3 regions of the Pedobacter sp. MC2016-14 genome follow, and region 1 is predicted to be linked to each of the others. Evidence: riboswitches for the same ligand, from Rfam matches in the RefSeq annotation. Region 1 holds a riboswitch; each other region holds the start of a gene.
The links. Region 1 has a riboswitch for S-adenosylmethionine ahead of LPB86_RS15435 (O-acetylhomoserine aminocarboxypropyltransferase/cysteine synthase family protein). Riboswitches for the same ligand answer to the same signal wherever they lie in the genome.

Region 1 (7,373 bases):
CATATTACTGTAACTTAAAATGGCTCAATACGAATTACTGTTACCTAAAATGGGAGAGAGTGTTGCCGAGGCAACGGTCATCAAATGGTTAAAACAACCAGGTGATCTGATACAGCTGGATGACATCTTGTTGGAAATTGCAACAGATAAAGTGGATTCGGATGTACCTTCGCCAGTAACAGGAAAGCTGGTCAAGCACCTTTTTGCTGCCGATGAGGTTGTTCAGGTGGGTGCGGTGATTGCCATTATAGAAACGGATGAGCCGATTGCCGAAACACCAGTATCGCAAAACAGTGATGCAGAACCCCTGCTGGAAGATCCAGAGCCTAATGTAGCGTCTATTCCTGGTTCAGAACTTTTAAATCCGGTTGTAGTTTCACAAGAAAGCAATGCTGAGGCTTCTGGTCGCTTTTATTCTCCTTTGGTTAAAAGTATTGCTATCCAGGAGGGTATTTCTTTTACAGAGCTGGATACACTTCAGGGAAGCGGTGCAGAAGGTAGATTAACCAAGGATGATCTTTTGGCTTATATTAGCAGTAAAAATGGGATGAATGGAGCTGTAGAAATTACAATTACTCCTCCGCCACCAGAACCACAGCCAATACCTTCAGCGGTTCAATCGGCACCGGTGCAACAGCCCCTTCCTGTAACGGCCAGCTTAAGTGGTACAGACGAGATCATTGAAATGGACAGGATGGGCAAGCTCATTGCAGACCATATGGTGATGAGCAAACACACTTCTGCACATGTTACTTCTTTTGTAGAAGCAGATGTTACCAACCTGGTACTGTGGAGAGAAAAAGTAAAGAAAAACTTTGAGAAAAGGGAAAATGAGAAAATTACTTTCACGCCTATTTTTATTGAGGCGGTAACAAAAGCAATTAAAGATTTCCCGATGATTAACATATCCGTTAACGGTACACAGATCATCAAGAAAAAAGACATTAATATTGGTATGGCTGCTGCTTTGCCAAATGGAAATTTAATAGTTCCGGTCATTAAAAATGCAGATCAGTTGAACCTTGTGGGTTTAACCAAAGCTGTAAATGACCTTGCTGCGCGTTCCAGGGCTTCAAAGCTTAAGCCAGACGAAACGCAAAACGGTACCTTTACGCTCACCAACATCGGCTCGTTCGGGAATGTGATGGGTACGCCGATCATCAATCAGCCGCAAGTGGCCATTTTAGCCATAGGTACCATTAAAAAGAAACCCGCTGTAATAGAAACCGAATACGGAGATGTAATTGCCATCAGGCACATGATGTTCCTTTCCCTATCTTATGACCATAGAGTTGTAAATGGCGCCTTAGGAGGCACCTTTGTAAAAAGGGTAGGAGATTACCTGGAAAATTGGGATATCAACAGAGAAATTTAACAAGTCCTGCGCTAAGCAGGACCTGTTAAATTCAGAATATTATTGAGCCAGTTCCAGACCTTCGTCTGCAATCGCTTTAATTTGGTCTTCTGTGTAGGTGTATTTGCCTGTATGGGCAATAAACACATCTTTATTGGTCAGCAATTCCTTATTGGCCAATAGGGTTTTTAAGTTTACATTGCCAATTACATATTTGTAATCGTTGCGCGAAAAGCGCTCTACAATGTTTTCTACTTTGAGCTTATCCAGCGTATATTCGTGTACATAACGCAAGTAAACCTCTATGTTTACATTGTCCGTATGCACTAAGCCATTGTGCTGGTGGTATTTTTTATATTCGTAGCGGTAATCGTAGCGCAACGCAGCAATGTCTGATAAAACCGCCGCACCAGTAGGGTGCCCGCCCGCACCTTTACCAAAAAAGAACTGTTTATCTGCAAAAGCAGCCTGTACCGTTACGCCGTTGTACTCATTCTCTACGTTGTACAAGAAGTCATCTGCTTTTACAAACTTAGGCAGTACATAGGTTACCACCTGTTTAGTGCTGATTTTACGTGCTGTGGGTACCAGTTTAATTTTAAAGTTCTTTTCTCGGGCGTACTGAATGTCATTGTCAGAGAGGTTTTGGATCCCTACATTTAAAATTTTATCCGGATTGATGAACAACCCATAAGCATGAGCAGTAGCAATGGCCAGTTTAAATTTAGGATCATAACCACCAACATCCATAATCGGATCTGTCTCTGCAAAGCCTAAGTCCTGAGCTTGTTTCAAGGCCTGGTCATAGGGCATATCTTCATTAAAGATTTTAGAGAGGATGTAATTTGAAGAACCGTTAAAAATTCCGCTGATGCCATGCAGCAACTCATTGTCGTAATATTCTTCCAGGTTTCTGATAATTGGGATACTGCCGCAAACAGCACCTTCATATAATAAAGAAGTACCATGTTTAGCCTGCAATTCTACCAATTCTGCCAAATGATTTGCAATCATTTTTTTATTTGCAGAGACTACGTTTTTGCCATTTATCAATGCTTTTTTAGTGATGGCAAATGCAGCGTCTGCATCATCAATTAATTCTACTATGGTATTAATTTCCGGATTATCCAGGATCTCATCATGATTTGCCGTAAATAATTTAGAATTAAGGCTTCTTTTTTTGTCCGGATTTTTGATCGCGATTTTGATGATTTCCAGGTTAAGTTCCTGTCCACGGATGATGTCATGTAATCCCTGGCCCACTACGCCAAACCCGAATAACCCGATTTTGAGTGTCTTGCTCATTTATGCTATTTTATGTAATTTGATAATTTTCTTACTTGTACTGTTTTTTAAAAAATTGCTGATGATGTTGGTTAATACACCAGTTTCAATTAAAAAGCCATCATGTCCAAAAGCCGAGGCTACGGCTGCAAATTCTGCATCTTTAATATGATCGCTCATAAATTTTTGTTCCGTAATGGGAAAAAGAACGTCGTTCTCAATGCCAATAACCAATGTGTTGGATTTTACGCTGGCAAGGGCATCTACCACACTTTTCCTGCCACGACCCACATTATGACTATCCATGGCTTTGCTCAGGTACCAATAGCTGTAGGCATTAAACCTGTTGCAGAGCTTTTCTCCCTGATAGTTTTGATAAGATGCCGCCCTAAAGCCGCTTGTTTTATCATTTACGCTTTCCAGCTGCGTAGCAGCATAAGCATCATAAGTACGGTAAGAGAGTAAGGCAATACTTCTGGCCACTTTTAATCCTTTTAGTCCTCCATCTGGTTTCTGCGCGTAAAAAGTCCTGTCTGTGCTAATGGCCAGTCGCTGACTTTCATTAAAAGCAATTCCCCAGGGCGAGTGTAGCGCATTAGAGGCTACGAGAATCAGGTTTTTAATTCTGTTTTGCTCCATAATTGACCATTCCAGTGCTTGCTGTCCGCCCAGAGAACCCCCAATCAGTACCTTAATGGTATCAATAGCAAGGTGTGCGGCCAGCAATTGGTGCGCCTGCACAAAATCTCTGATGGTAAGTTCAGGAAAAGCAAGGTAGTAGGGTAAACCCGTTACCGGATTTATGCTCAGTGGATTGGTGCTGCCATAATTAGAACCCAGTACATTTGCACATACAATAAAATGTTCTTCAGGATTAAATAAAGCATTGCTTCCAAAAAGTCCTTTCCACCAGTCCAATACATCTGAGTTTGCTGTTAAAGCATGACATGCCCAGATCACATTGTCTTTATTGGCGTTTAATTTTCCATACGTATGGTAAGCAATCTCAATTCCCTTTAGCTTCTTCCCGTTTTCCAGTTTAAACTGCCTGGTATAATTGTATGTGTGTATCGTGCTCATTATGGGCAAGCTAAATTTGCTTAGTGCTTTTGTTGATGGCTTGTTCAAAATCGGCCTTGATGTCGTCAATATGTTCAATCCCTACAGATACCCTTAGTAATTGAGGAGAAATCCCTGCCGCAAGCTGTTCTTCATCGCTCAATTGCTGATGTGTAGTGGCAGAAGGCTGGATGATCAGCGTTTTTGCATCACCCACATTGGCCAGATGGCTTACCAGTTCAAGGCTGTCTACCAATTTGGTAGCAGTTTCCTTATCTCCTTTAAGTTCAAAAGAAAGCACCGCGCCAAAGCCGTTTTGTAAATATTTTTTAGCTAGTGTATGGTAAGGACTGCTTTCCAGTCCCGGGTAGTTTACTTGTTTAACCGCCGGATGCTGTTGCAGCCAGGTTGCCAGGGCCAGCGCGTTATCTACATGGCGTTGTACCCGTAAAGAAAGTGTTTCCAATCCCTGGATCAATAAAAAGGAATTGAAAGGCGCCAGTGCCGGACCAAAATCCCTTAGGCCTTCAACCCTTGCGCGGATGGCAAACTGAATGTTGCCAAATGGGCCGCCAATACCAAATACATCGTTAAAAACCAATCCGTGATAACCTTCAGAAGGAGCGGTAAATTGTGAGAACTTACCGTTTCCCCAATTGTAATTCCCGCCGTCTACAATCACGCCACCAACACTGGTACCATGGCCGCCTATCCATTTGGTGGCAGATTGCACCACAACATGCGCACCATGCTCTAATGGTTTAAACAGGTATCCTGCGGCACCAAAGGTATTGTCTACAATGAGGGGTAAATCATGTTTTTGGGCAATAGAAGAAAGCCTTTCAAAATCAGGAATGCTAAAAGATGGGTTTCCTATGCTTTCTACATAAATAGCCTTGGTTTTGGCATCTATTTTAGCTTCAAAATCGTTTGGATCATCGCCATTGGCAAATTTAACCGTTATGCCCAGGCGCTTAAACGCAACTTTAAACTGGTTGTAGCTACCACCATACAGGTGCGTTGAGGATACAAAATTATCTCCCGCTTCCAGAATGTTGTTTAGTGCAATAAACTGAGCAGCTTGTCCTGAGGCTACTGCCACAGCTGCCACACCACCTTCAAGTGCCGCTACCCGTTTTTCAAAAACATCTGTTGTTGGGTTCATGATCCTGGTGTAGATGTTGCCAAATTCTTTTAAAGCAAAAAGATTGGCGCCATGTTCAGAATTTTTAAATCCGTACGAAGTAGTTTGATAGATGGGTACTGCGCGTGAGCCTGTTGATGGATCGATTTCCTGTCCTGCGTGGACTTGTAAAGTTTCAAATTTATGTGAGGTTGACATGTTTTTGTGATTTAAGGTTTAAAATGAGTATAACATTGCTGACGTACCCCAGAGCTGGGGCCTTCCGGATTGAATAACAAAAAGGAAGATTTTTATTTTAGGCCATGCAACAGCACATACAAGTATGTAACTGCATTAAACCACCGTTAAAAACGATGCCGGATGTAAAGGCTAACGTTGAGCGCTTTAAAATTAACTGATCTCTTTGAAGAGAAGGAATGTACGTAATGTTCATTTTAGTTCTAATTTATCTTTCCAAATAACACCATGTTATGTGGTCAGGAATTGGCACCTTCTCCGTTAGGGAGGGTTGCCAGTGGGTCAATGAGCCTGTCTCTCGCCACTTCTTTATAAATCAAACCAATTGAGATTTGACTTTCGCGGGCTTTATGCCTTTGATACTGCAAATGTAGGGTTTACTTGTAAAATCACCAAAATAAAATTCTGAATTTATATTAAGTGTTTGTTTTTTAGTTAGATAATTAAGTTTATTTGGCTTTTATTTATCCTAAAGCTTGGCTTAAGTCGTTGATTAAGTCGTCAATGTGTTCCAGTCCGGCAGAGATCCGAATTAAATTCTGTGGGGTTTTGGTGTCTGGCCCTTCTACAGAGGCACGGTGCTCAATGAGGCTTTCTACACCGCCAAGACTGGTAGCCTGGGCAAATAAGTGTACGCTATTCACCACCTTTTTAGCGGTTTCGCCTGTACCTTTTACCAGAATAGAAAGCATCCCGCCAAAATCAGACATTTGTTTTTTGGCAATTTCGTGCTGCGGATGAGAACTCAGTCCAGGATAATAAACTGCTTCTACCTTGGGGTGCTGTTCCAGGTATCGTGCCAGTGCCATTCCGTTTGCACTATGTCCGCGCATTCTATAGGCCAAGGTTTTAATGCTCCTTAAGAGCAAATAACAATCAAAAGGAGCAGGTACGGCACCGCCAACCTGCTGTATGTTCCTGATTCGCTCCCAAAATTCATCTTTTTTTGCCGTTACCAATACGCCGCCCAACACGTCACTATGGCCGCCGATATATTTTGTACTGGAATGCATCACGATGTGTGCCCCCAATACGATCGGATTTTGAAGACATGGCGAAGCAAAGGTGCTGTCGCAAGCCAGCAAAAGCTGGTGCTCGTTCGCAATGCTGGCTACAGCTGCCACATCGGTAATTTTCAAAAGCGGGTTAGAGGGTGTCTCTACCCAAATCATCACCGTATTGTGCTTTATATATTGCGCAATTTCCCCAATTTGTGTAAGGTCAATAAAATCAATTTCCAGGATGCCTTCAAATAAAGATTGCAGCTGTTTTTTAAAACCCCAGTACATATCGTCAGGCGCAATAATATGACTTCCTGGCTTCAGGGCCTGAAAAAGTGCCATTCCAGCAGTATTGCCCGAAGAAAAAGCACAGGCATCGGCTCCGCCTTCCAGTTGGGTAAGCACCTGTTCAAGTGCAGCGCGGTTTGGGTTACTAACGCGGCTGTACATATGTCCCCCGGGGTAACCTCCGGTTTCGTCTCTAAAAAATGTTGTAGATAAGGAGATTGGCTGTGTTACATCTCCGGTTGCGGTCTTAATGTTTCCGGCGTGTATGGCCGTGGTTTCTATTTTAGGCATAAACAAATTTAGCGGTTATAGTTTAAACTCCCCAATTTTGGCAGGATTTATGTAAGCTATTTGTTACTAAATACAAATTAACAAATACAACAAAAAATGAAAAGAATATTATTTATAGCGGCCATTTTATGCGGTTCATTAATGGTTTTACAAAGCTGTTCGTCAACAAAAGGAACTACTGCCGGTGCAGATTTAAAAAGAGGTAAGGTAACAGGCACCTGGTTGTTAAATACAGTTAGCTTTGAAGGTATTCCTTCTGTAGCGGTTAAATCATTGTTTGATGAAGCTTCGTATAAATGTTTTGAAGGTAGTACCTGGAGATTTACCAACAGCGGTAACGGAAGTTACGCTTTGCCAGGTGGCAATGGCTGCGATGCAAAAACGCAAACCATATTCTGGTCTGTAAGCACTGCCGATGAGACTTTTCAATTTAAAAAGCTATATGAAGGTGATAAAGCCAAAAACGTAACTACAGGTTACAGGCTTATTCTTTCTGCAACTACCGGTGATAACCTGGTTTTAAAATCACCCATCCAGTATGGCAATACTACTGCTTACATCGTATTAAATTATACAAAAGCACAATAGTTAGTAAATTTTAAATCATTCATAGAGAAGGACCCTTTTGGGTCCTTTCTTGTTTAGCAAAAATTATTGCTATTTTGAGCCCTCAAGTGATTTATGGCTAGAGTTTCGATTATAGGTACCGGGTTTT
Region 2 (7,373 bases), on a different contig from region 1:
CTGCATGAATTCTGGAAGTAGTAGCGCCGCCAATAATCAACGGAATGGTAAAACCTTCACGCTCCATTTCTTTTGCAAAATGTACCATTTCATCCAATGAGGGCGTAATCAGTCCGCTCAAGCCAATGATATCTGCATTAATTTCCCTGGCTTTTTTAATGATCTCCTGTGCAGGTACCATTACGCCCATGTCAACAATTTCAAAGTTATTACAGGCCAATACTACACCTACAATGTTTTTACCGATGTCATGAACATCACCTTTTACAGTGGCCATCAGTACTTTTCCCGCAGAAGAGTTTTGATCCTGATCTGGATTGTCGAGTTTTTCCTGTTCAATAAAAGGCAACAAATAAGCTACTGCTTTTTTCATTACCCTCGCAGATTTAACTACCTGTGGCAGGAACATTTTTCCGGCGCCAAATAAGTCACCTACAATGTTCATTCCGTCCATTAGCGGACCTTCAATGACCTGGATTGGTCTGGCATATTTTTGCCTGGCTTCTTCTACATCATTGTCCAGGTATTCGATGATCCCTTTTACCAGCGCGTGCGAAAGGCGAGACTCTACCGATTCTTTACGCCATTCTTCGTCACGAACAATCTCTTTACCCTTTGATTTAATGGTTTCTGCAAATTCTACCAATCTTTCTGTGGCATCATCCCGGCGGTTCAATAACACATCCTCTACACGTTCTAACAATTCTGGTGGAATTTCCTGATAGACTTCCAGCATTCCGGCATTTACAATCCCCATATCTAAACCAGCACGTATAGCATGGTATAGAAAAGCAGAGTGCATCGCCTCACGTACCGTATTGTTCCCTCTAAAAGAGAAGGAAATGTTAGATACACCTCCACTAACTTTAGCATGGGGTAGGTTTTCTTTGATCCAGCGGGTTGCGTTGATGAAATCTACTGCATAATTGTTATGTTCCTCTAGTCCGGTAGCTACGGTAAGAATGTTAGGGTCAAAAATGATGTCTTCAGAAGGAAAGCCAATTTCATCTACCAGTATATCGTAAGACCTTTTACAGATCTCTTTTCTTCTTTCAAAATTATCCGCCTGTCCATGTTCATCAAAGGCCATTACAACTACGGCAGCACCGTATACCATGATTTTTCTGGCACTCTCTCTAAATTTATCTTCGCCTTCTTTTAGAGAAATGGAGTTGACAATTCCTTTGCCCTGCAAGCATTTTAGTCCGGCTTCAATCACCGTCCATTTAGAAGAGTCAACCATAATAGGCAACTTTGAGATGTCCGGTTCTGAGGCAATCAGGTTCAGAAATTTAGTCATAGCTGCTTCTGAATCGATCATACCCTCATCCATGTTCACGTCAATCACCTGTGCACCACCTTCTACTTGCTGGCGTGCTACGGTTAATGCCGCCTCAAAATCCCCACTCAGAATCAGTTTAGAGAACTTTGGTGAGCCTGTGATATTGGTCCGTTCGCCAATATTAACGAAAATGCTTTCTGGAGTAATGGTTACAGGTTCTAGACCACTTAAGCGCAAATAAGGTTCAATAACAGGGATTTTTCTCGGTGCTACACTTTTAGCTTTAGCGGCAATACAGCCAATATGATCTGGTGTGGTACCACAACAGCCACCAACAATATTTACAAATCCGTGTGCTATAAAGTCCTCTACAAAATGAGCCGTTTCATGAGGCATCTCGTCATAAGCCCCAAACTCATTCGGTAAACCTGCATTTGGATAAGCGGAGACATAACATCCTGCTTTTGCAGCAAGTTCTTCAATGTGTGGCCTCATTTCTTTAGCACCCAGTGCACAATTGAAACCAATGCTTAACGGATTTGCATGGATAACAGAGTTTAAAAAAGCTTCAACCGTTTGTCCGGAAAGCGTTCTTCCAGAAGCATCGGTAATGGTTCCGGAAATCATGATTTCTATCTTTCTGCCAATGACCTCTTCGTATTTTTTGATAGAAAAAATAGCTGCTTTGGCATTTAAGGTATCAAAGATGGTTTCGATCATCAGTAAGTCTGACCCTCCATCAACCAGTCCCCTTACCTGGGCATCGTACGCATCTACCAGTTCATCAAAAGTCAATGCCCGGTAGCCAGGATCATTTACATCCGGCGAAATGGAAAGTGTTCTATTGGTAGGCCCAACAGCACCAGCAACGAAACATTTACGCTCAGGATTGGCCTGCATAAAGGCGGCTGCCGCTTCTTTAGCAATTTTGGCGCCTTCAAAACTCATCTCATAATCCAGTGTTTCCATCTGGTAATCTGCAAGTGAAATGCGCTGCGTACTAAAAGTATTGGTTTCGATGATGTCAGCGCCAGCCTTTAGGTATTCGGTATGAATCTCTTTAATGATGTCGGGACGGGTAAGGTTTAGTAAATCATTATTACCTTTAACATCGCAGGGGTGGTCTTTAAAACGTTCACCGCGAAAGTCTTCCTCGCTAAGTGTATAACGCTGGATCATGGTACCCATCGCACCATCGATAATTAGTATTCTTTTCTCTAATTCTTCTCTAATGTTCATTAATAAAACAATAATATGAGCAGGTGATGAGCTATTTTTGATAGTGGCTAAAGCCAAAACAAGTGCCGAACTCATTACGTGCAAAGCTTATTCGGAATTCAGGCTGTGATGAACTCAACTTATCTTTCGGGGGTTGCTGTTTAAAAGCGTATTCCGGTAGAATGTAGCACCTTGTAAGCACAGGTTGCTAAGACTTCGCAGGGTCTAATCCCTCCGTCTTTCTCTATAAGCAGTACAAAAATGCAACAAAGAAAACTCAATTCCAAGAAATTAGCGTTTTTACCATATAAAATTGTATTTGATGAAACAAAGGAACCGTGTTTTAAAATTAAATTTTTCCAGAGCGCTATATTGGGGTGTACAAAAATTAGTTATTTAAGACCAGAACAGACCGCGCTTGAGGGTAAAAAAGGCCAATAGAAAAAACATAGTTGCCAGCCTGATTTTAAAATAAAAGCAAATATGTGTAGGTTGCACAAAAAAACTGAAACACAAAAAAATGAAAAAAACAATTGCAATGGTGATGTGCTTGCTACCGGCTTTAGGCTTTGCGCAACAGGCACCGCAAAACTGGCACATGCTCTCAAAAGATGCAGATAATGTATATGGTATCGGCGTAATTAAAGCTTATGATAAGCTATTAAAAGGAAAAACACCAAAACCAGTGGTAGTGTGTGTATTGGATGGCGGTATTGATACTCTACATGAAGATTTAAAGGCAAATTTATGGCGCAACCCAAAAGAAGTATTGGGTGGTGATAAAGATTTAGATGGCAATGGCTACAAAGGTGATGCTCTGGGTTGGAATTTCTTAGGAGGCCCAAATGGACAGGTTACTGCTGCCAGTGTAGAATATCAACGTGTATATCATATGTATAAAGCCCAGTTTGCTGGTATTACGGATGAAAAACAAGTAAAGAAAAAAGATCTGCAACATTACCGCTCATGGGTAGTAAGTAAAAGCTTACTAACAAAGGCAGACAGCGTTGCACCAGTTGACTATAGAGGTAAACAAGTAAAAGATGATTATTTCAATAAGAAAGACCGTTTTTACGGAAATTCAAACCTAATTGGAGATCCTTATTTCCATGGAACCCACGTAGGTGGTATTATTGGTGCTACACGCGGCAATGGTAAAGGAATGGACGGTATAGCAGATAATGTAAAGTTGATGGGTGTTCGTGTGGTGCCAAATGGCGACGAGTATGATAAAGACGTGGCCCTTGGCATTCGCTATGCCGTAGATAATGGCGCACAAATTATCAATATGAGTTTTGGGAAAAGGGTATCTCCGGAACGTGAACTGGTAGAGGAAGCTATTAAATACGCGGATAAAAAAGGTGTGTTACTAATCAATGCTGCCGGAAATGATGGTGCTGATGTAGATAGTATCCCGCATTATCCAACTCCATTTTTTATGAAAGGTGGCAAAAGAGCACCCAATATGATTACTGTAGGTGCAAGTGGCGCTACTGAGGCAGGATTGGTTGCGCCATTTAGCAACTACGGCGACCAAACCGTAGATGTGTTTGCTCCTGGTGTAGGTATTTATGCCACGGTTCCTGATAACAAATACAGACCAATGTCTGGAACAAGTATGGCTACGCCTGTAGTGGCGGGATTGGCCGCTTTGATTAAAGGTTATTATCCTGATTTAACAGCTAAACAATTAAAATACATCATCGAGCAATCGGTAACTAAAATCACTATTCCGGTTACTAAACCAAAATCAGGTGGTAAAAAGGTAGCTATGACAGCGCTTTGCAGAACAGGTGGAATTGTTAATGCCTATGATGCATTGATATTGGCAGATCAGATTTCTAAAGGGAAATAGTTCCAGCAGAGTCTGAACAACGATTACTGAATTCAAAAAAAGACAGCTGGTCATTTATGATCAGCCGTCTTTTTTTATACCAGAATGTTTTATTTTCTTCCTCCAAAAATCCTTAACAGGAATAAGAAGATGTTGATAAAATCAAGATATAGATTTAATGCGCCCATGATCGCTAATTTCTTAGCATCAGCAGCAAGAATTTGTTCACCGTCAGCTTCCAGGCCTTGCCCGATGTTTTTCAATTTCTGAACGTCGTAAGCGGTAAGTGCAGTAAATACAGCAACACCAATAAAACTCATTACGTAGCTTAAGGTACTGCTACCAATAAATAAGTTCACCAGACTGGCAATAAATAAGCCTGCAACACCAACCATAAGGATAGGGCCAAACTTAGTTAAATCAACATCTGTAGTATAGCCTAAAACAGCCATAATTCCGAAGATGCCTGCTGCCGCTCCAAAACAAGCTACGATAGAGCCAGAAGTATAGATTAAGAAAATAAAACTTAGACTAACACCAAGCAGTATGGAGAAGAGCACAAAAACACCCAGTAAAGCACCATAGGAAAGACGACTAAATCCAGACCCCATAATTAGCACCAAACCCAGAGGTGCAAACATGGCAATATAACCAAGCACAGTTCTTTGTCCTGTCTCAAAGTTGATAAGCTGACTTACGGCTTCTTTAGATGATGAAATGTATAGTGCTGCTAATGTTGATAAGCTTAGCGCTACAAACATCCATAAAAACACATTCGCGAAAAATTTCTTTGCAACTCCGCCTGTTTGGTTCTGTACAAAAACAGAGTCTTGTGACCAGTTGTAATTATTGTTATTGTCCATTTTGTTATTGTTTATTTTAAGGGTTAATGATTAGTGTTATACAAATGTTATGCCCCAAGTCTTTTTGTCAGAATTTCCTCTGCTTTCTTGAAAATCTGTAATGGTTTGAGTGTGCGCCATGCCATTTCGTCAAGTTCGCCTCCAAAGTTAATGTAATAGTCAATATTGCTATTCCTAAACTCCTGAATCACATGCTCATTAAAATTAACGCCGCAGATCCACCCATCTTCTACTTCCTGAAACCACTCCTCGTAGTAACTGTCTTCAGAGGAATGAAAGTTTAGCACATTTTCTCCGATCAGGATAAACTTGTTGATGCCTTCATTCATCATCAGTTCCAGGATTTCCCTTTTCATGAGCATGATGTCATTGTTAATGGCATCGTTCCATTCGCCAATTAATTCTATAATGGTGTAATTTCTGTCATAATCAACAAAAAGTACCTTTAAATACATGGTGTTGGATCCAAAATCATCCCACTGCGGATGAATTAAGAAATTATAGAGTTGCTTGTCAAAATAAAACTCCGAATACTCCGTCTCGTAAAAAGGCGAACGATCATCTTCTGCAGCAATATAATCATCGCGCCATTGATAATATGGTTCTATTTCATGCATAATTTATTGAGATATCAGTTTTTTTCCGGCCTCTACGGCTTTCCGTACACTTCCGTGGCGCAATAGTAAATCTGCAGAAGCATCATAACCCAGCTTCAGTTCATCCATTACCATTTGCGTACCGCGGTCTACCAGTTTATGATTTGTTAACTGCATATCCACCATTTTATTGCCTTTAACTTTTCCAAGTTTAATCATTACCGTGGTGCTCAGCATGTTTAAAACAAGCTTTTGTGCCGTTCCGGATTTCATTCGTGTAGAACCAGTTAAAAATTCTGGACCAACCACCACCTCTACGGGATAATCACTTTCCTCAGCAATTGGTCCACCTTCATTACAAACAATACAGCCTGTTAAGACACCGTTTTTGCGTGCAGTATTTAGACCGCCAATTACGTAAGGTGTAGTGCCCGAGGCGGCTAATCCAACCAGACAGTCTTTAGCATTGATGTTAAATTCCTTTAAGTCAACCCAGGCTTGAACTGCATCATCCTCTGCATTCTCAACTGCTCTGCGGATAGCTTTATCGCCGCCAGCAATAATGCCTACAACCTCATCAAAAGGAACACCAAAAGTAGGTGGGCATTCCGAAGCATCTACAACACCTAGTCTGCCGCTGGTGCCTGCGCCAATATAAAATAGCCTTCCGCCATTTTTCATTCGCTCAGTAACAGCCGAAGCGAGCTTTTCTATTTGTGGAAGAGACCGCTCCACGGCAAGAGGCACGGTTTTATCCTCTTCATTAATGTGCTGTAGAATCTCTGCGAAAGACATTTCATCGATATTGTTATATCTGGATTCCTGCTCGGTAACTCGGATCATATTATTTATTTTGGATAAAAATCGTTAAATTCTTCCTGAACTGGAAATAAATAGACGAATAATTGAGGATGTTAACAACAGCAAAAGCCACTGGTCAACTATTTACAAAAATTTGACTGTTAAAATATGTTAAGGCCATACTACCTATGAGGGCTTATCTTATTTTTGAGGCGGATATGAGATTTGTATTTATTTTGGTGCTTTCGCTGTTTTCCTTCTTATTGAAGGGTTCAGGACCTGTGTATGCGGGAGGCCATACTAATGCAAAAATCTCTAGCCCTCCTTTGCGCAGCTCAGAAAGCACACAGCAATTTAATCTCGGCTACCTTTCTAAAGGCTATCCAGTTATCAAACACGAAATTCTTAGTGATAAAAAGGAAGACCTGCTCAACGTTGACGATAGCGAAGACGAACCGGTTTTTAGCAGGAAATCTGTGCTGATCAGTAAAGCTTATCTGGCGCTAAATGATCCCTCCCTTTTAATTGAGCTACACAATAGCTCCTGCAATCACCTGCCTATTTGCAGGCATTTTTCTTACACATCTACTTACACCTATCTTCTTCAAAGAGTTTTAAGGCTATGATAAAAACATTATCAGCTTAAGGTACGATCGTGCAGGTCAGCCCCTAAACTGATGTGATTTTTAATTCCAGGGAATTTTACATTCCAGATTATCGAAATAGCTTAATAAAAAACTTAATATCGTGAAGAGAATTGCAATGCTCGCCGGCTTATG
Region 3 (7,373 bases), on a different contig from region 1:
CAGCAAATGAAAAATACGTTTGGTTTTTTTCATTACCTGTAGATAAATTCAGCGCAGTGGTTGAATTCACCCCAGTCTGGAAAAAATCTTTAGGGTCGTAGTTACTTGGTGTAGCTAGCTTTTCTCCCCAACTGCTATAACTGCCAATTTCAGATCCATATGTGTTCTGAAATTTTGGCATTACAAAAGGGCTGGAAAAAGTGGTACTGTTGGAAGCATTAACGGAAAACCCATCTCTAGAGCCTTTCTTGGTAGTAATTAAGATTACTCCATTCGCCGCCTGGTAACCATATAATGCAGATGCGGATGGGCCTGTTAATACCGAAATGGACTCAATGTCATCCGGGTTCACATTTGAAGCTCCATCTCCAGTTTGTCCCGCACCGCCAAACACATCCGTAGGCTGTGCGCTTAGCAAATCCGGCATTGGAATCCCATCAATTACATACAAAGCATTGTTATTTTGTGTTATAGATTTGGAGCCACGTAATACTACTCTTGCACTACCCCCTACTCCTGAAGAACTAGAATTGATCGTTGCACCTGCAACCTTACCAACGAGGCTATTCACAAAGTTAGCATCTTTTACTCTATTAACTTCCTCTCCGCTAATCTCTTGAACGTTATAAGTTAATGTTCTTGATTGTCGTTTTATACCCAGCGCAGTTACAACTACCCCATCCAGCTCATTCGAAGCTTCTTTTAATACAATGACTAAAGAAGTTTGGTTACCAACTGTTACCTCTGTGGTTGTAAACCCTATAGAAGTAATTACCAATACATCACCGGCAACTACGTCAATCACGAATTTACCATCGCTTCCGGAAACAGTTCCTTTGGTGCTGCCTTTTACTTTAACAGAGGCACCCGGAATGACCATTCCTTTTTCGTCGGTCACTTTACCTTCAATGTTCTTAAATTGAATAGCAGCTGAGAATTCAGGAAAAACAGATTTTTGCTTTTCTTTAATCACTATGGTCTTGCTTTCAATGGTATAAGTTAAGGGCAAACCTTTTAAACTTACAGAAAGCACATCTTCTAAAGAAGCATTGCTAAATTGCACATCCTGAAGCTTATCATTTTTAATTTTTTTTGCGGACCATAAAATATTGTAGCCCGTTTGCTTGTTGATCTCATTGAAGATCTGCTTTAAGCTTACTCCCTTTTGATGGAATGTAACCCGTTGAGCTAGCCCTGCCGCACTCACCTGCATCAATACCGCGAAAATTAAAATGGTTGTAATTTTCATAGTCAGAAAAAATTTACGGACATAATCCGGTCGGTTACAAAAATAATTTGTAAAAATTCTATACATTTGTTAGCTGTTTAAATTGTTAAGAAGTTGTTAGACACTAATTTAGGTTTATTCAGAAATTAGATCAGGGACAGTTCCAGTGTTCCTGGTCTTTTAAATAAACCATGGATGTTTAGTCCTACGGAGAATTAAGCTTCGCTTTCATATTTGGTTGTGGTTTAATTGATTAGTTTAGGTTATTATTTTATTTCTAGCTCTTATTCATGACAACAATTTTGTTGTTGTCAATTTCAAACTTAACTTCTCCTGCCTGTTCAAGCATTTTTAGCAAATCTGATATTTTAGTTGCCCGTGTAATGATCCCTGCAAAAGGCTCTCTTTTTAATTTTTCATTTTTATAAATTACATCTACATTGTACCACCTGGATACTTTATGCATAATGCTTTCTAATTCTTCATCGTCAAAACGGAAATAGCCATTTTTCCATGCAAGAGCATTTTCAACGTCCACTCGACTTATTTTAAAATCTTTTTGACCTAGAACAGACTGCTGACCAGGTTCAAGCACCACAGCTTTATCTCCTTGAACTAATGAAGTAACCCGAACAGATCCTTCAAGTAATGTTGTTTTTACAAGATCATCATCCGCGTAACTGTTCAGGTTAAAGTGCGTACCCAGCACCTCAATCTCCTGGCGACTTGTTTTTACCTTAAATGGCATTTTCTTATTATGGGCAATTTCAAAGTATCCTTCGCCCGACAACTCAACATTGCGCTCACTGCCTATAAACCTCGTTGGAAAGCGTAACCGGGATGCCGCATTTAACCATACCAAACTTCCATCAGGCAGATTGATCTGGTATTGACCTCCTTTCGGAGTTTCAATTGTATTATACAAAGCTTTTTTATTACCCTTGGCAAAAGCATCAGTTACAGAATAAATGATCTGCCCATCTGCAGCTTTACTGATTTTAATGCCAGACTGTTCAGCAAGTTCGCCGTTTGAAACATCGTTCAAAATAATCTTCCTGCCATCTGCTAGTGTAAGGATTGCTTTGTTCCCTCCCGGAACTATAGTACTACTGGAATGTTTTGCCAGATGTCTGCGTTCGGAAACTGTTTTGTTAACATATATATAAAGACCTGCCGAAAGGGTCATGATTAAAACGGCAGCAGCGGCAATAGAAGGGAAGAGCTTATAGCGCCTCTTTAAAGGTATAGCAGGCTCAACAGATTTCCACATTTCATCCTGACTGCCTAATAAATCAGCCTCTGACAAACTGGACACCTCTTCTTCATTAAGGTGGTGAAGCCAATAATTTACAATTGCCTTTTCCTGCTCAGTTTCCTGCCCCTCATTAAATTTCTTTACTAGTTCTTCTGCTTTTTTACCGTTATCCATCTTATATAATGCGGGCAATTACCGCAATTAACAACAAGACACATGAAAATGTCTGATCGGGTATCCCAAATCAAAATATTTATTACTTTTTAACCGATAAAACAAAATATCATTAAGCGGCCGAATTTTGCCTTGAGCAATTTGAGTGTTTTCTTCATGTGTGTAGCCACGGTATGTTCAGAGATATTCATTCGCTCTGCGATTTCTTTGTTACTCAGAAATTCTTTTCTTCTAAGGTCAAAAACTTCCCTCATTTTACATGGAAGTAAAGCAATCTCTTTTTCAATGATCCCAGAAATTTCACGCTCTCTGATCCGATAATCGGTGGCAGAACTTTCGCCGTCAAGGATTTCCTGTAAGCCGTTAATGTATTCACGACTGAACTCTTTGTGTCTGAATATATTTAAAATCTTATTTAAGACGCTTTTATAAAGATAACCAGACAATGTAGTTTTTAACACAAAATCGTCCCTGTTGGCCCATAACTTAACAAAAACTTCTTGTACTACATCCTTAGCCTCCTCCTTATCCTGAAGTTTTTTATGCGCATAAATAAGTAAAAGGGTATTGTAGCGGAGATATATTTCCTGAAAAGCAGTTTGATCGCCATCACGTAATAATGCTATTAAATCAAAATCGCTGTGTTGAAGATATACTGACATTGGTTAGTTTGAAACGAAATTACATAATTTTAAATTCAATATACAAATACTAATTTAAAGGCTGTTAGCAAAGCTGTCCAAATATTAAATCTACTAAAATAGTAGATTTAATATTTAAATGTTATATTTGTCCCAGCAAACAGTTCTTAAAACATATTTAACTTATCAAGAAAGACTGAGGGAAAGGCCCTTTGAAGTCTTAGCAACCTGTTATTTTACAAGGTGCTAAATCCTTCCGCAACATTTGCGGATAGATAAGATCATTTCATCTCTGTCTCTGATAAGCAGTATTTATACAATTAAACTTAAAAGACATGAGAATTTATCTAGACAATGCAGCAACTACTCCTTTAAGCCTCGAAGTTTTTGAAGCTATGCAACCCTATTTCTTTGAGAATTTTGGCAATCCATCTTCTTCACATTATTACGGGCGATCAGCAAAAACAGCTATTGACAAATCCAGAACAACAATTGCTGATCTTCTAAATACCAGCCCGGAGCATATTATTTTTACTTCTGGTGGCACCGAGGCCGACAATACCGCAATTTTGTCGGCGATTCGTGGTAATGGGATAAAACTAGCTGTTACGACGGCGTTTGAGCATCACGCGGTTTTGAATACATTAAAATTACTTCAAAGAAATGGAGAAATAAGACTAATTTATCTAAACCATGATGAACGGGGCAATCTTTCCATACCACATTTGGAGGAAATATTAGCAACAGGCGAAAAAGCCTTTGTTTCTGTAATGCATGGAAACAACGAAATAGGAAACATCAATGATATCCACGAGATTGCTGAGGTCTGTAGAAAGTACAGTGCTGTTTTCCATTCAGACACTGTACAAAGCATGGGGCAATATGCGTTTGACACAAAGGTCCTTCAGGCCGATTTCCTGGTTGGATCTGCGCATAAATTTCATGGCCCTAAAGGAATTGGTTTTTTATACAAAAGCATCAAAACTTCAATCACTCCCTTCATCAATGGTGGCTCACAAGAACGAAGCCAGCGTAGCGGAACTGAAAATGTAACTGGCATTGTTGGTTTAGCAAAGGCATTGGAACTGGCCTATAGCAACAGAGAAAATTATCAAACACACATCAGTAATTTAAAACAACATATGATTGCTCAATTACTCCGCAAAATTCCCGGCATCAGGTTTAACGGAAATTCGGCTATAAAAGAACTCAGCTTATCAACGGTATTAAGTGTTGCACTTCCAGAGACATTAAGTGGACAGCCGCCCCTAACTTATCTTGACCAGCACAATATCTGCGCCTCTGGTGGAAGTGCATGCACCAGTCATTCTACAGCTGGTTCTCATGTATTAGGAGCCTTAGGAAATAATTATGACGGCAGTACCATAAGGTTTTCATTTAGCCGATACAACACCAAACAGGAAATTGACTTTACGGTTGACCAACTGGCTTCACTTTTTATTAAGGATGTTTTAAACGAAATGAGGGCTACTGGTTAGCCTCCATTTTACATTTTTAAAGAATTCCAGTTGCTTTAAGTAATGTTCGTGCACTTGAGATAATCACCAGCACGCCTACCAGAATAAGAATAGTTTTAGTGTTTAGCTTTCCTGCTAACCTTGCTGCTATCGGTGCGGCAAGGAGTCCGCCAATAATTAAGCCTGCAATGGTTTGAATATGACTGGTGCCTAATAACACAAAAAAGGTAAGTGCACTCCCCAAGGTCACAAAAAATTCAGTTAAACTAACTGTACCAATAATGTACCTGGGTGTTTTACCTTTAGCAATTAATGTACTGGTAACCAAAGGACCCCATCCGCCGCCGCCAAAGGAATCTAAAAAACCACCAGCACCTGCAAGCCAACCTGCATGCTTAACTTTACGGGACTCATTTCTCTTTTTAAAAGCATTGAGCAAAATCCTTGCGCCAAGCAGCAAGGTATAAACTGACAAGACTGGCCGCAACCAGCTGCCATAAGCTTCACCAAGATAAACAAGTAGAGTGGCCCCTATAACTGCGCCCAGAACACCGGGCAATAATAATGTTTTGAAAAGCTTTTTGTTGATGTTTCCAAATTTGTAATGGCTAAATCCTGACGCACCACTTGAAAACATTTCCGCAGTATGGATACTTCCACTAATAGCTGCAGGATTAAGTCCTGTAGAAAGCAATACTGTTGTAGAAATCACTCCATACCCCATCCCAAGGGCACCATCCACCATTTGTGCTATAAAACCTGCCAACAGCATCCAACCAAATGCGGCGTCAAGATCCAGGCTAACGGCAAAAACTTTAAAGGCATTAAACAAATTGGTAAGCGGATAAAAAGAGGCAATAACATGACCAAGAATCATAAACCCAAGTGCAAACAAACATCTGCCGGCAATTTTGCGCCAGTATTTGGCGTCCCGTATCGAAACGTTTTCAACTGGAGTAATTTTCAGGTTTTCTTTATCCGTAACAATAACTGGTTTAGACGCTGCAATTTCTTTCATTTAAGATTAGTCCTCTAAAGCTTTATTTTTGAGGTATTGCAAATATATAAATAAAAAATAAAGACTACTCAATTGGTAGATTATAAAAGCCAGGCCATCCAGCCTGGCTTTTAAACTAACCGAATAAAAAGTATGCGATAATTAGCGTAACAATAACATTAAAGAGCTGTGCCAGCAAAAAAGCATACAAGGGCTTTTTATTTTCATTTTTAAATAAGTCTTTGAAATTGGTTTCCAGCCCTATGCTTGTAAAGGCGAGCGTAAACCAGGCATTCTGTAGATTTTTTAAGCTGTCTTTGACATTAGCCGCGGCAGCAGAAGGTAAAAAGAAAGAAAACAATAGTGAGGCCGCGATAAAAGCGAGCACAAACTTAGGAAAACGTTCCCATATCACCTTTAAGGTAGGTTTTTCTACGGTATCGGTTCCTTTAGCTGTTTTATTGTATGACCAGTAAATACTGATGGCAAAGGCCGCAATACCCAGTAGTACATTTTGTGAGAACTTTACAATCGTACTTATTTTTAATGCTTCCTCTCCTACTAATGTTCCAGAGGCCACTACTGCTCCTGTTGTATCAATGCTACCACCAAGCCAGGCACCAGTTACTTGTTGTGGAAAATTGAAATAAGCCGCGATATAAGGCATGAAAATCATCATGGGGATAGCTGTGATGAGCACCATAGAAATGACATAAGATAATTTCTTTGGGTCTCCTTTAATCGCCCCTGACGTAGCAATAGCGGCAGATACACCACAAATAGACACTGCACTGGAGATCATCATTGTCAGTTCATCATCTACTTTGAGCTTTTTACACAGCCAAAAAGCAAAGTACCAAACAGACAAAACAACAACTAGCGCCTGTATCAAACCAAGGGAGCCGGCCTTAAGTATATCAGAAAAGATTACCGTTGTACCCAGTAACACAAGGCCTATTTTAACAAATAATTCTGTAGATAAGGTATCTATAAACCATTGTGGTAGTTTAAAGAGGTTGCCAATTATCAATCCAATAACCAAACTAAAAATAACGGCTTCTAGATTTATAGATTTGATGAAACTGTTTCCAGCCAGAATTAAAGCAAATACCGTGAGGAGGTAAACAGCAGGAAATCCAATCAAAAAGTTTTTAACGGGCTTGCCTGTCACAATTGCACCTAAGGCACCCACGACTAGCACAAAGAGGAATTGAATGAATAAAATCAGCAAATTATCAGCTGTAAAAACATGTTCTATCAATGCCTGGCTAGTATCCCATTTGTAAACCGGAATAGGTAAAACGTAAAAGAAAAGGGAAAAAATTATAACAAGAGAACCGAGTATAACTACTGCCCAGTCTTCATGTAGCGCAAAACGCTGTTTTGTAATGGTCATGATATTGGTTTGTGAGGGATGTTGATGTTAAAAATATCTGTTAAAGCTTGTCTGGCCGCATGGTAACCGCACATTCCGTGCACGCCGCCTCCCGGAGGAGTGGAAGAAGAACAAATGTAAACGCCTTTAGCGGAGGTACGGTATGGTGAAAGCCGCATAGCTGGTCGGGTATAAAGCTGTGTAAGGTCTATAATCCCACCGTTA

Region 2: it holds a riboswitch for S-adenosylmethionine, as region 1 does, so the genes downstream of both, metH (methionine synthase) here and LPB86_RS15435 (O-acetylhomoserine aminocarboxypropyltransferase/cysteine synthase family protein) in region 1, are expected to answer to the same signal.
Region 3: it holds a riboswitch for S-adenosylmethionine, as region 1 does, so the genes downstream of both, LPB86_RS10655 (cysteine desulfurase family protein) here and LPB86_RS15435 (O-acetylhomoserine aminocarboxypropyltransferase/cysteine synthase family protein) in region 1, are expected to answer to the same signal.

Annotation. Positions count from the first base shown of each region.
Region 1 covers NZ_JAJMPA010000003.1:27,157-34,529, forward strand. Annotated here, with positions in the region: gene LPB86_RS15420 (dihydrolipoamide acetyltransferase family protein) at 20-1,375, shown strand; gene LPB86_RS15425 (homoserine dehydrogenase) at 1,415-2,659, opposite strand; gene metX (homoserine O-acetyltransferase) at 2,660-3,718, opposite strand; gene LPB86_RS15435 (O-acetylhomoserine aminocarboxypropyltransferase/cysteine synthase family protein) at 3,729-5,039, opposite strand; SAM riboswitch class I at 5,284-5,396, opposite strand; gene LPB86_RS15440 (PLP-dependent aspartate aminotransferase family protein) at 5,543-6,658, opposite strand; gene LPB86_RS15445 (lipocalin family protein) at 6,755-7,246, shown strand; gene LPB86_RS15450 (NAD(P)/FAD-dependent oxidoreductase) at 7,340-7,373, shown strand, end outside.
Region 2 covers NZ_JAJMPA010000001.1:219,105-226,477, reverse strand. Annotated here, with positions in the region: gene metH (methionine synthase) at 1-2,521, opposite strand, end outside; SAM riboswitch class I at 2,638-2,753, opposite strand; gene LPB86_RS00865 (S8 family peptidase) at 3,021-4,355, shown strand; gene LPB86_RS00860 (Bax inhibitor-1/YccA family protein) at 4,445-5,197, opposite strand; gene LPB86_RS00855 (hypothetical protein) at 5,245-5,814, opposite strand; gene murQ (N-acetylmuramic acid 6-phosphate etherase) at 5,818-6,636, opposite strand; gene LPB86_RS00845 (hypothetical protein) at 6,813-7,220, shown strand; gene LPB86_RS00840 (efflux RND transporter periplasmic adaptor subunit) at 7,342-7,373, shown strand, end outside.
Region 3 covers NZ_JAJMPA010000001.1:2,578,681-2,586,053, reverse strand. Annotated here, with positions in the region: gene LPB86_RS10670 (SusC/RagA family TonB-linked outer membrane protein) at 1-1,249, opposite strand, end outside; gene LPB86_RS10665 (FecR family protein) at 1,506-2,657, opposite strand; gene LPB86_RS10660 (RNA polymerase sigma factor) at 2,747-3,319, opposite strand; SAM riboswitch class I at 3,479-3,580, shown strand; gene LPB86_RS10655 (cysteine desulfurase family protein) at 3,634-4,797, shown strand; gene LPB86_RS10650 (sulfite exporter TauE/SafE family protein) at 4,814-5,794, opposite strand; gene LPB86_RS10645 (YeiH family protein) at 5,910-7,169, opposite strand; gene LPB86_RS10640 (NAD(P)/FAD-dependent oxidoreductase) at 7,166-7,373, opposite strand, start outside.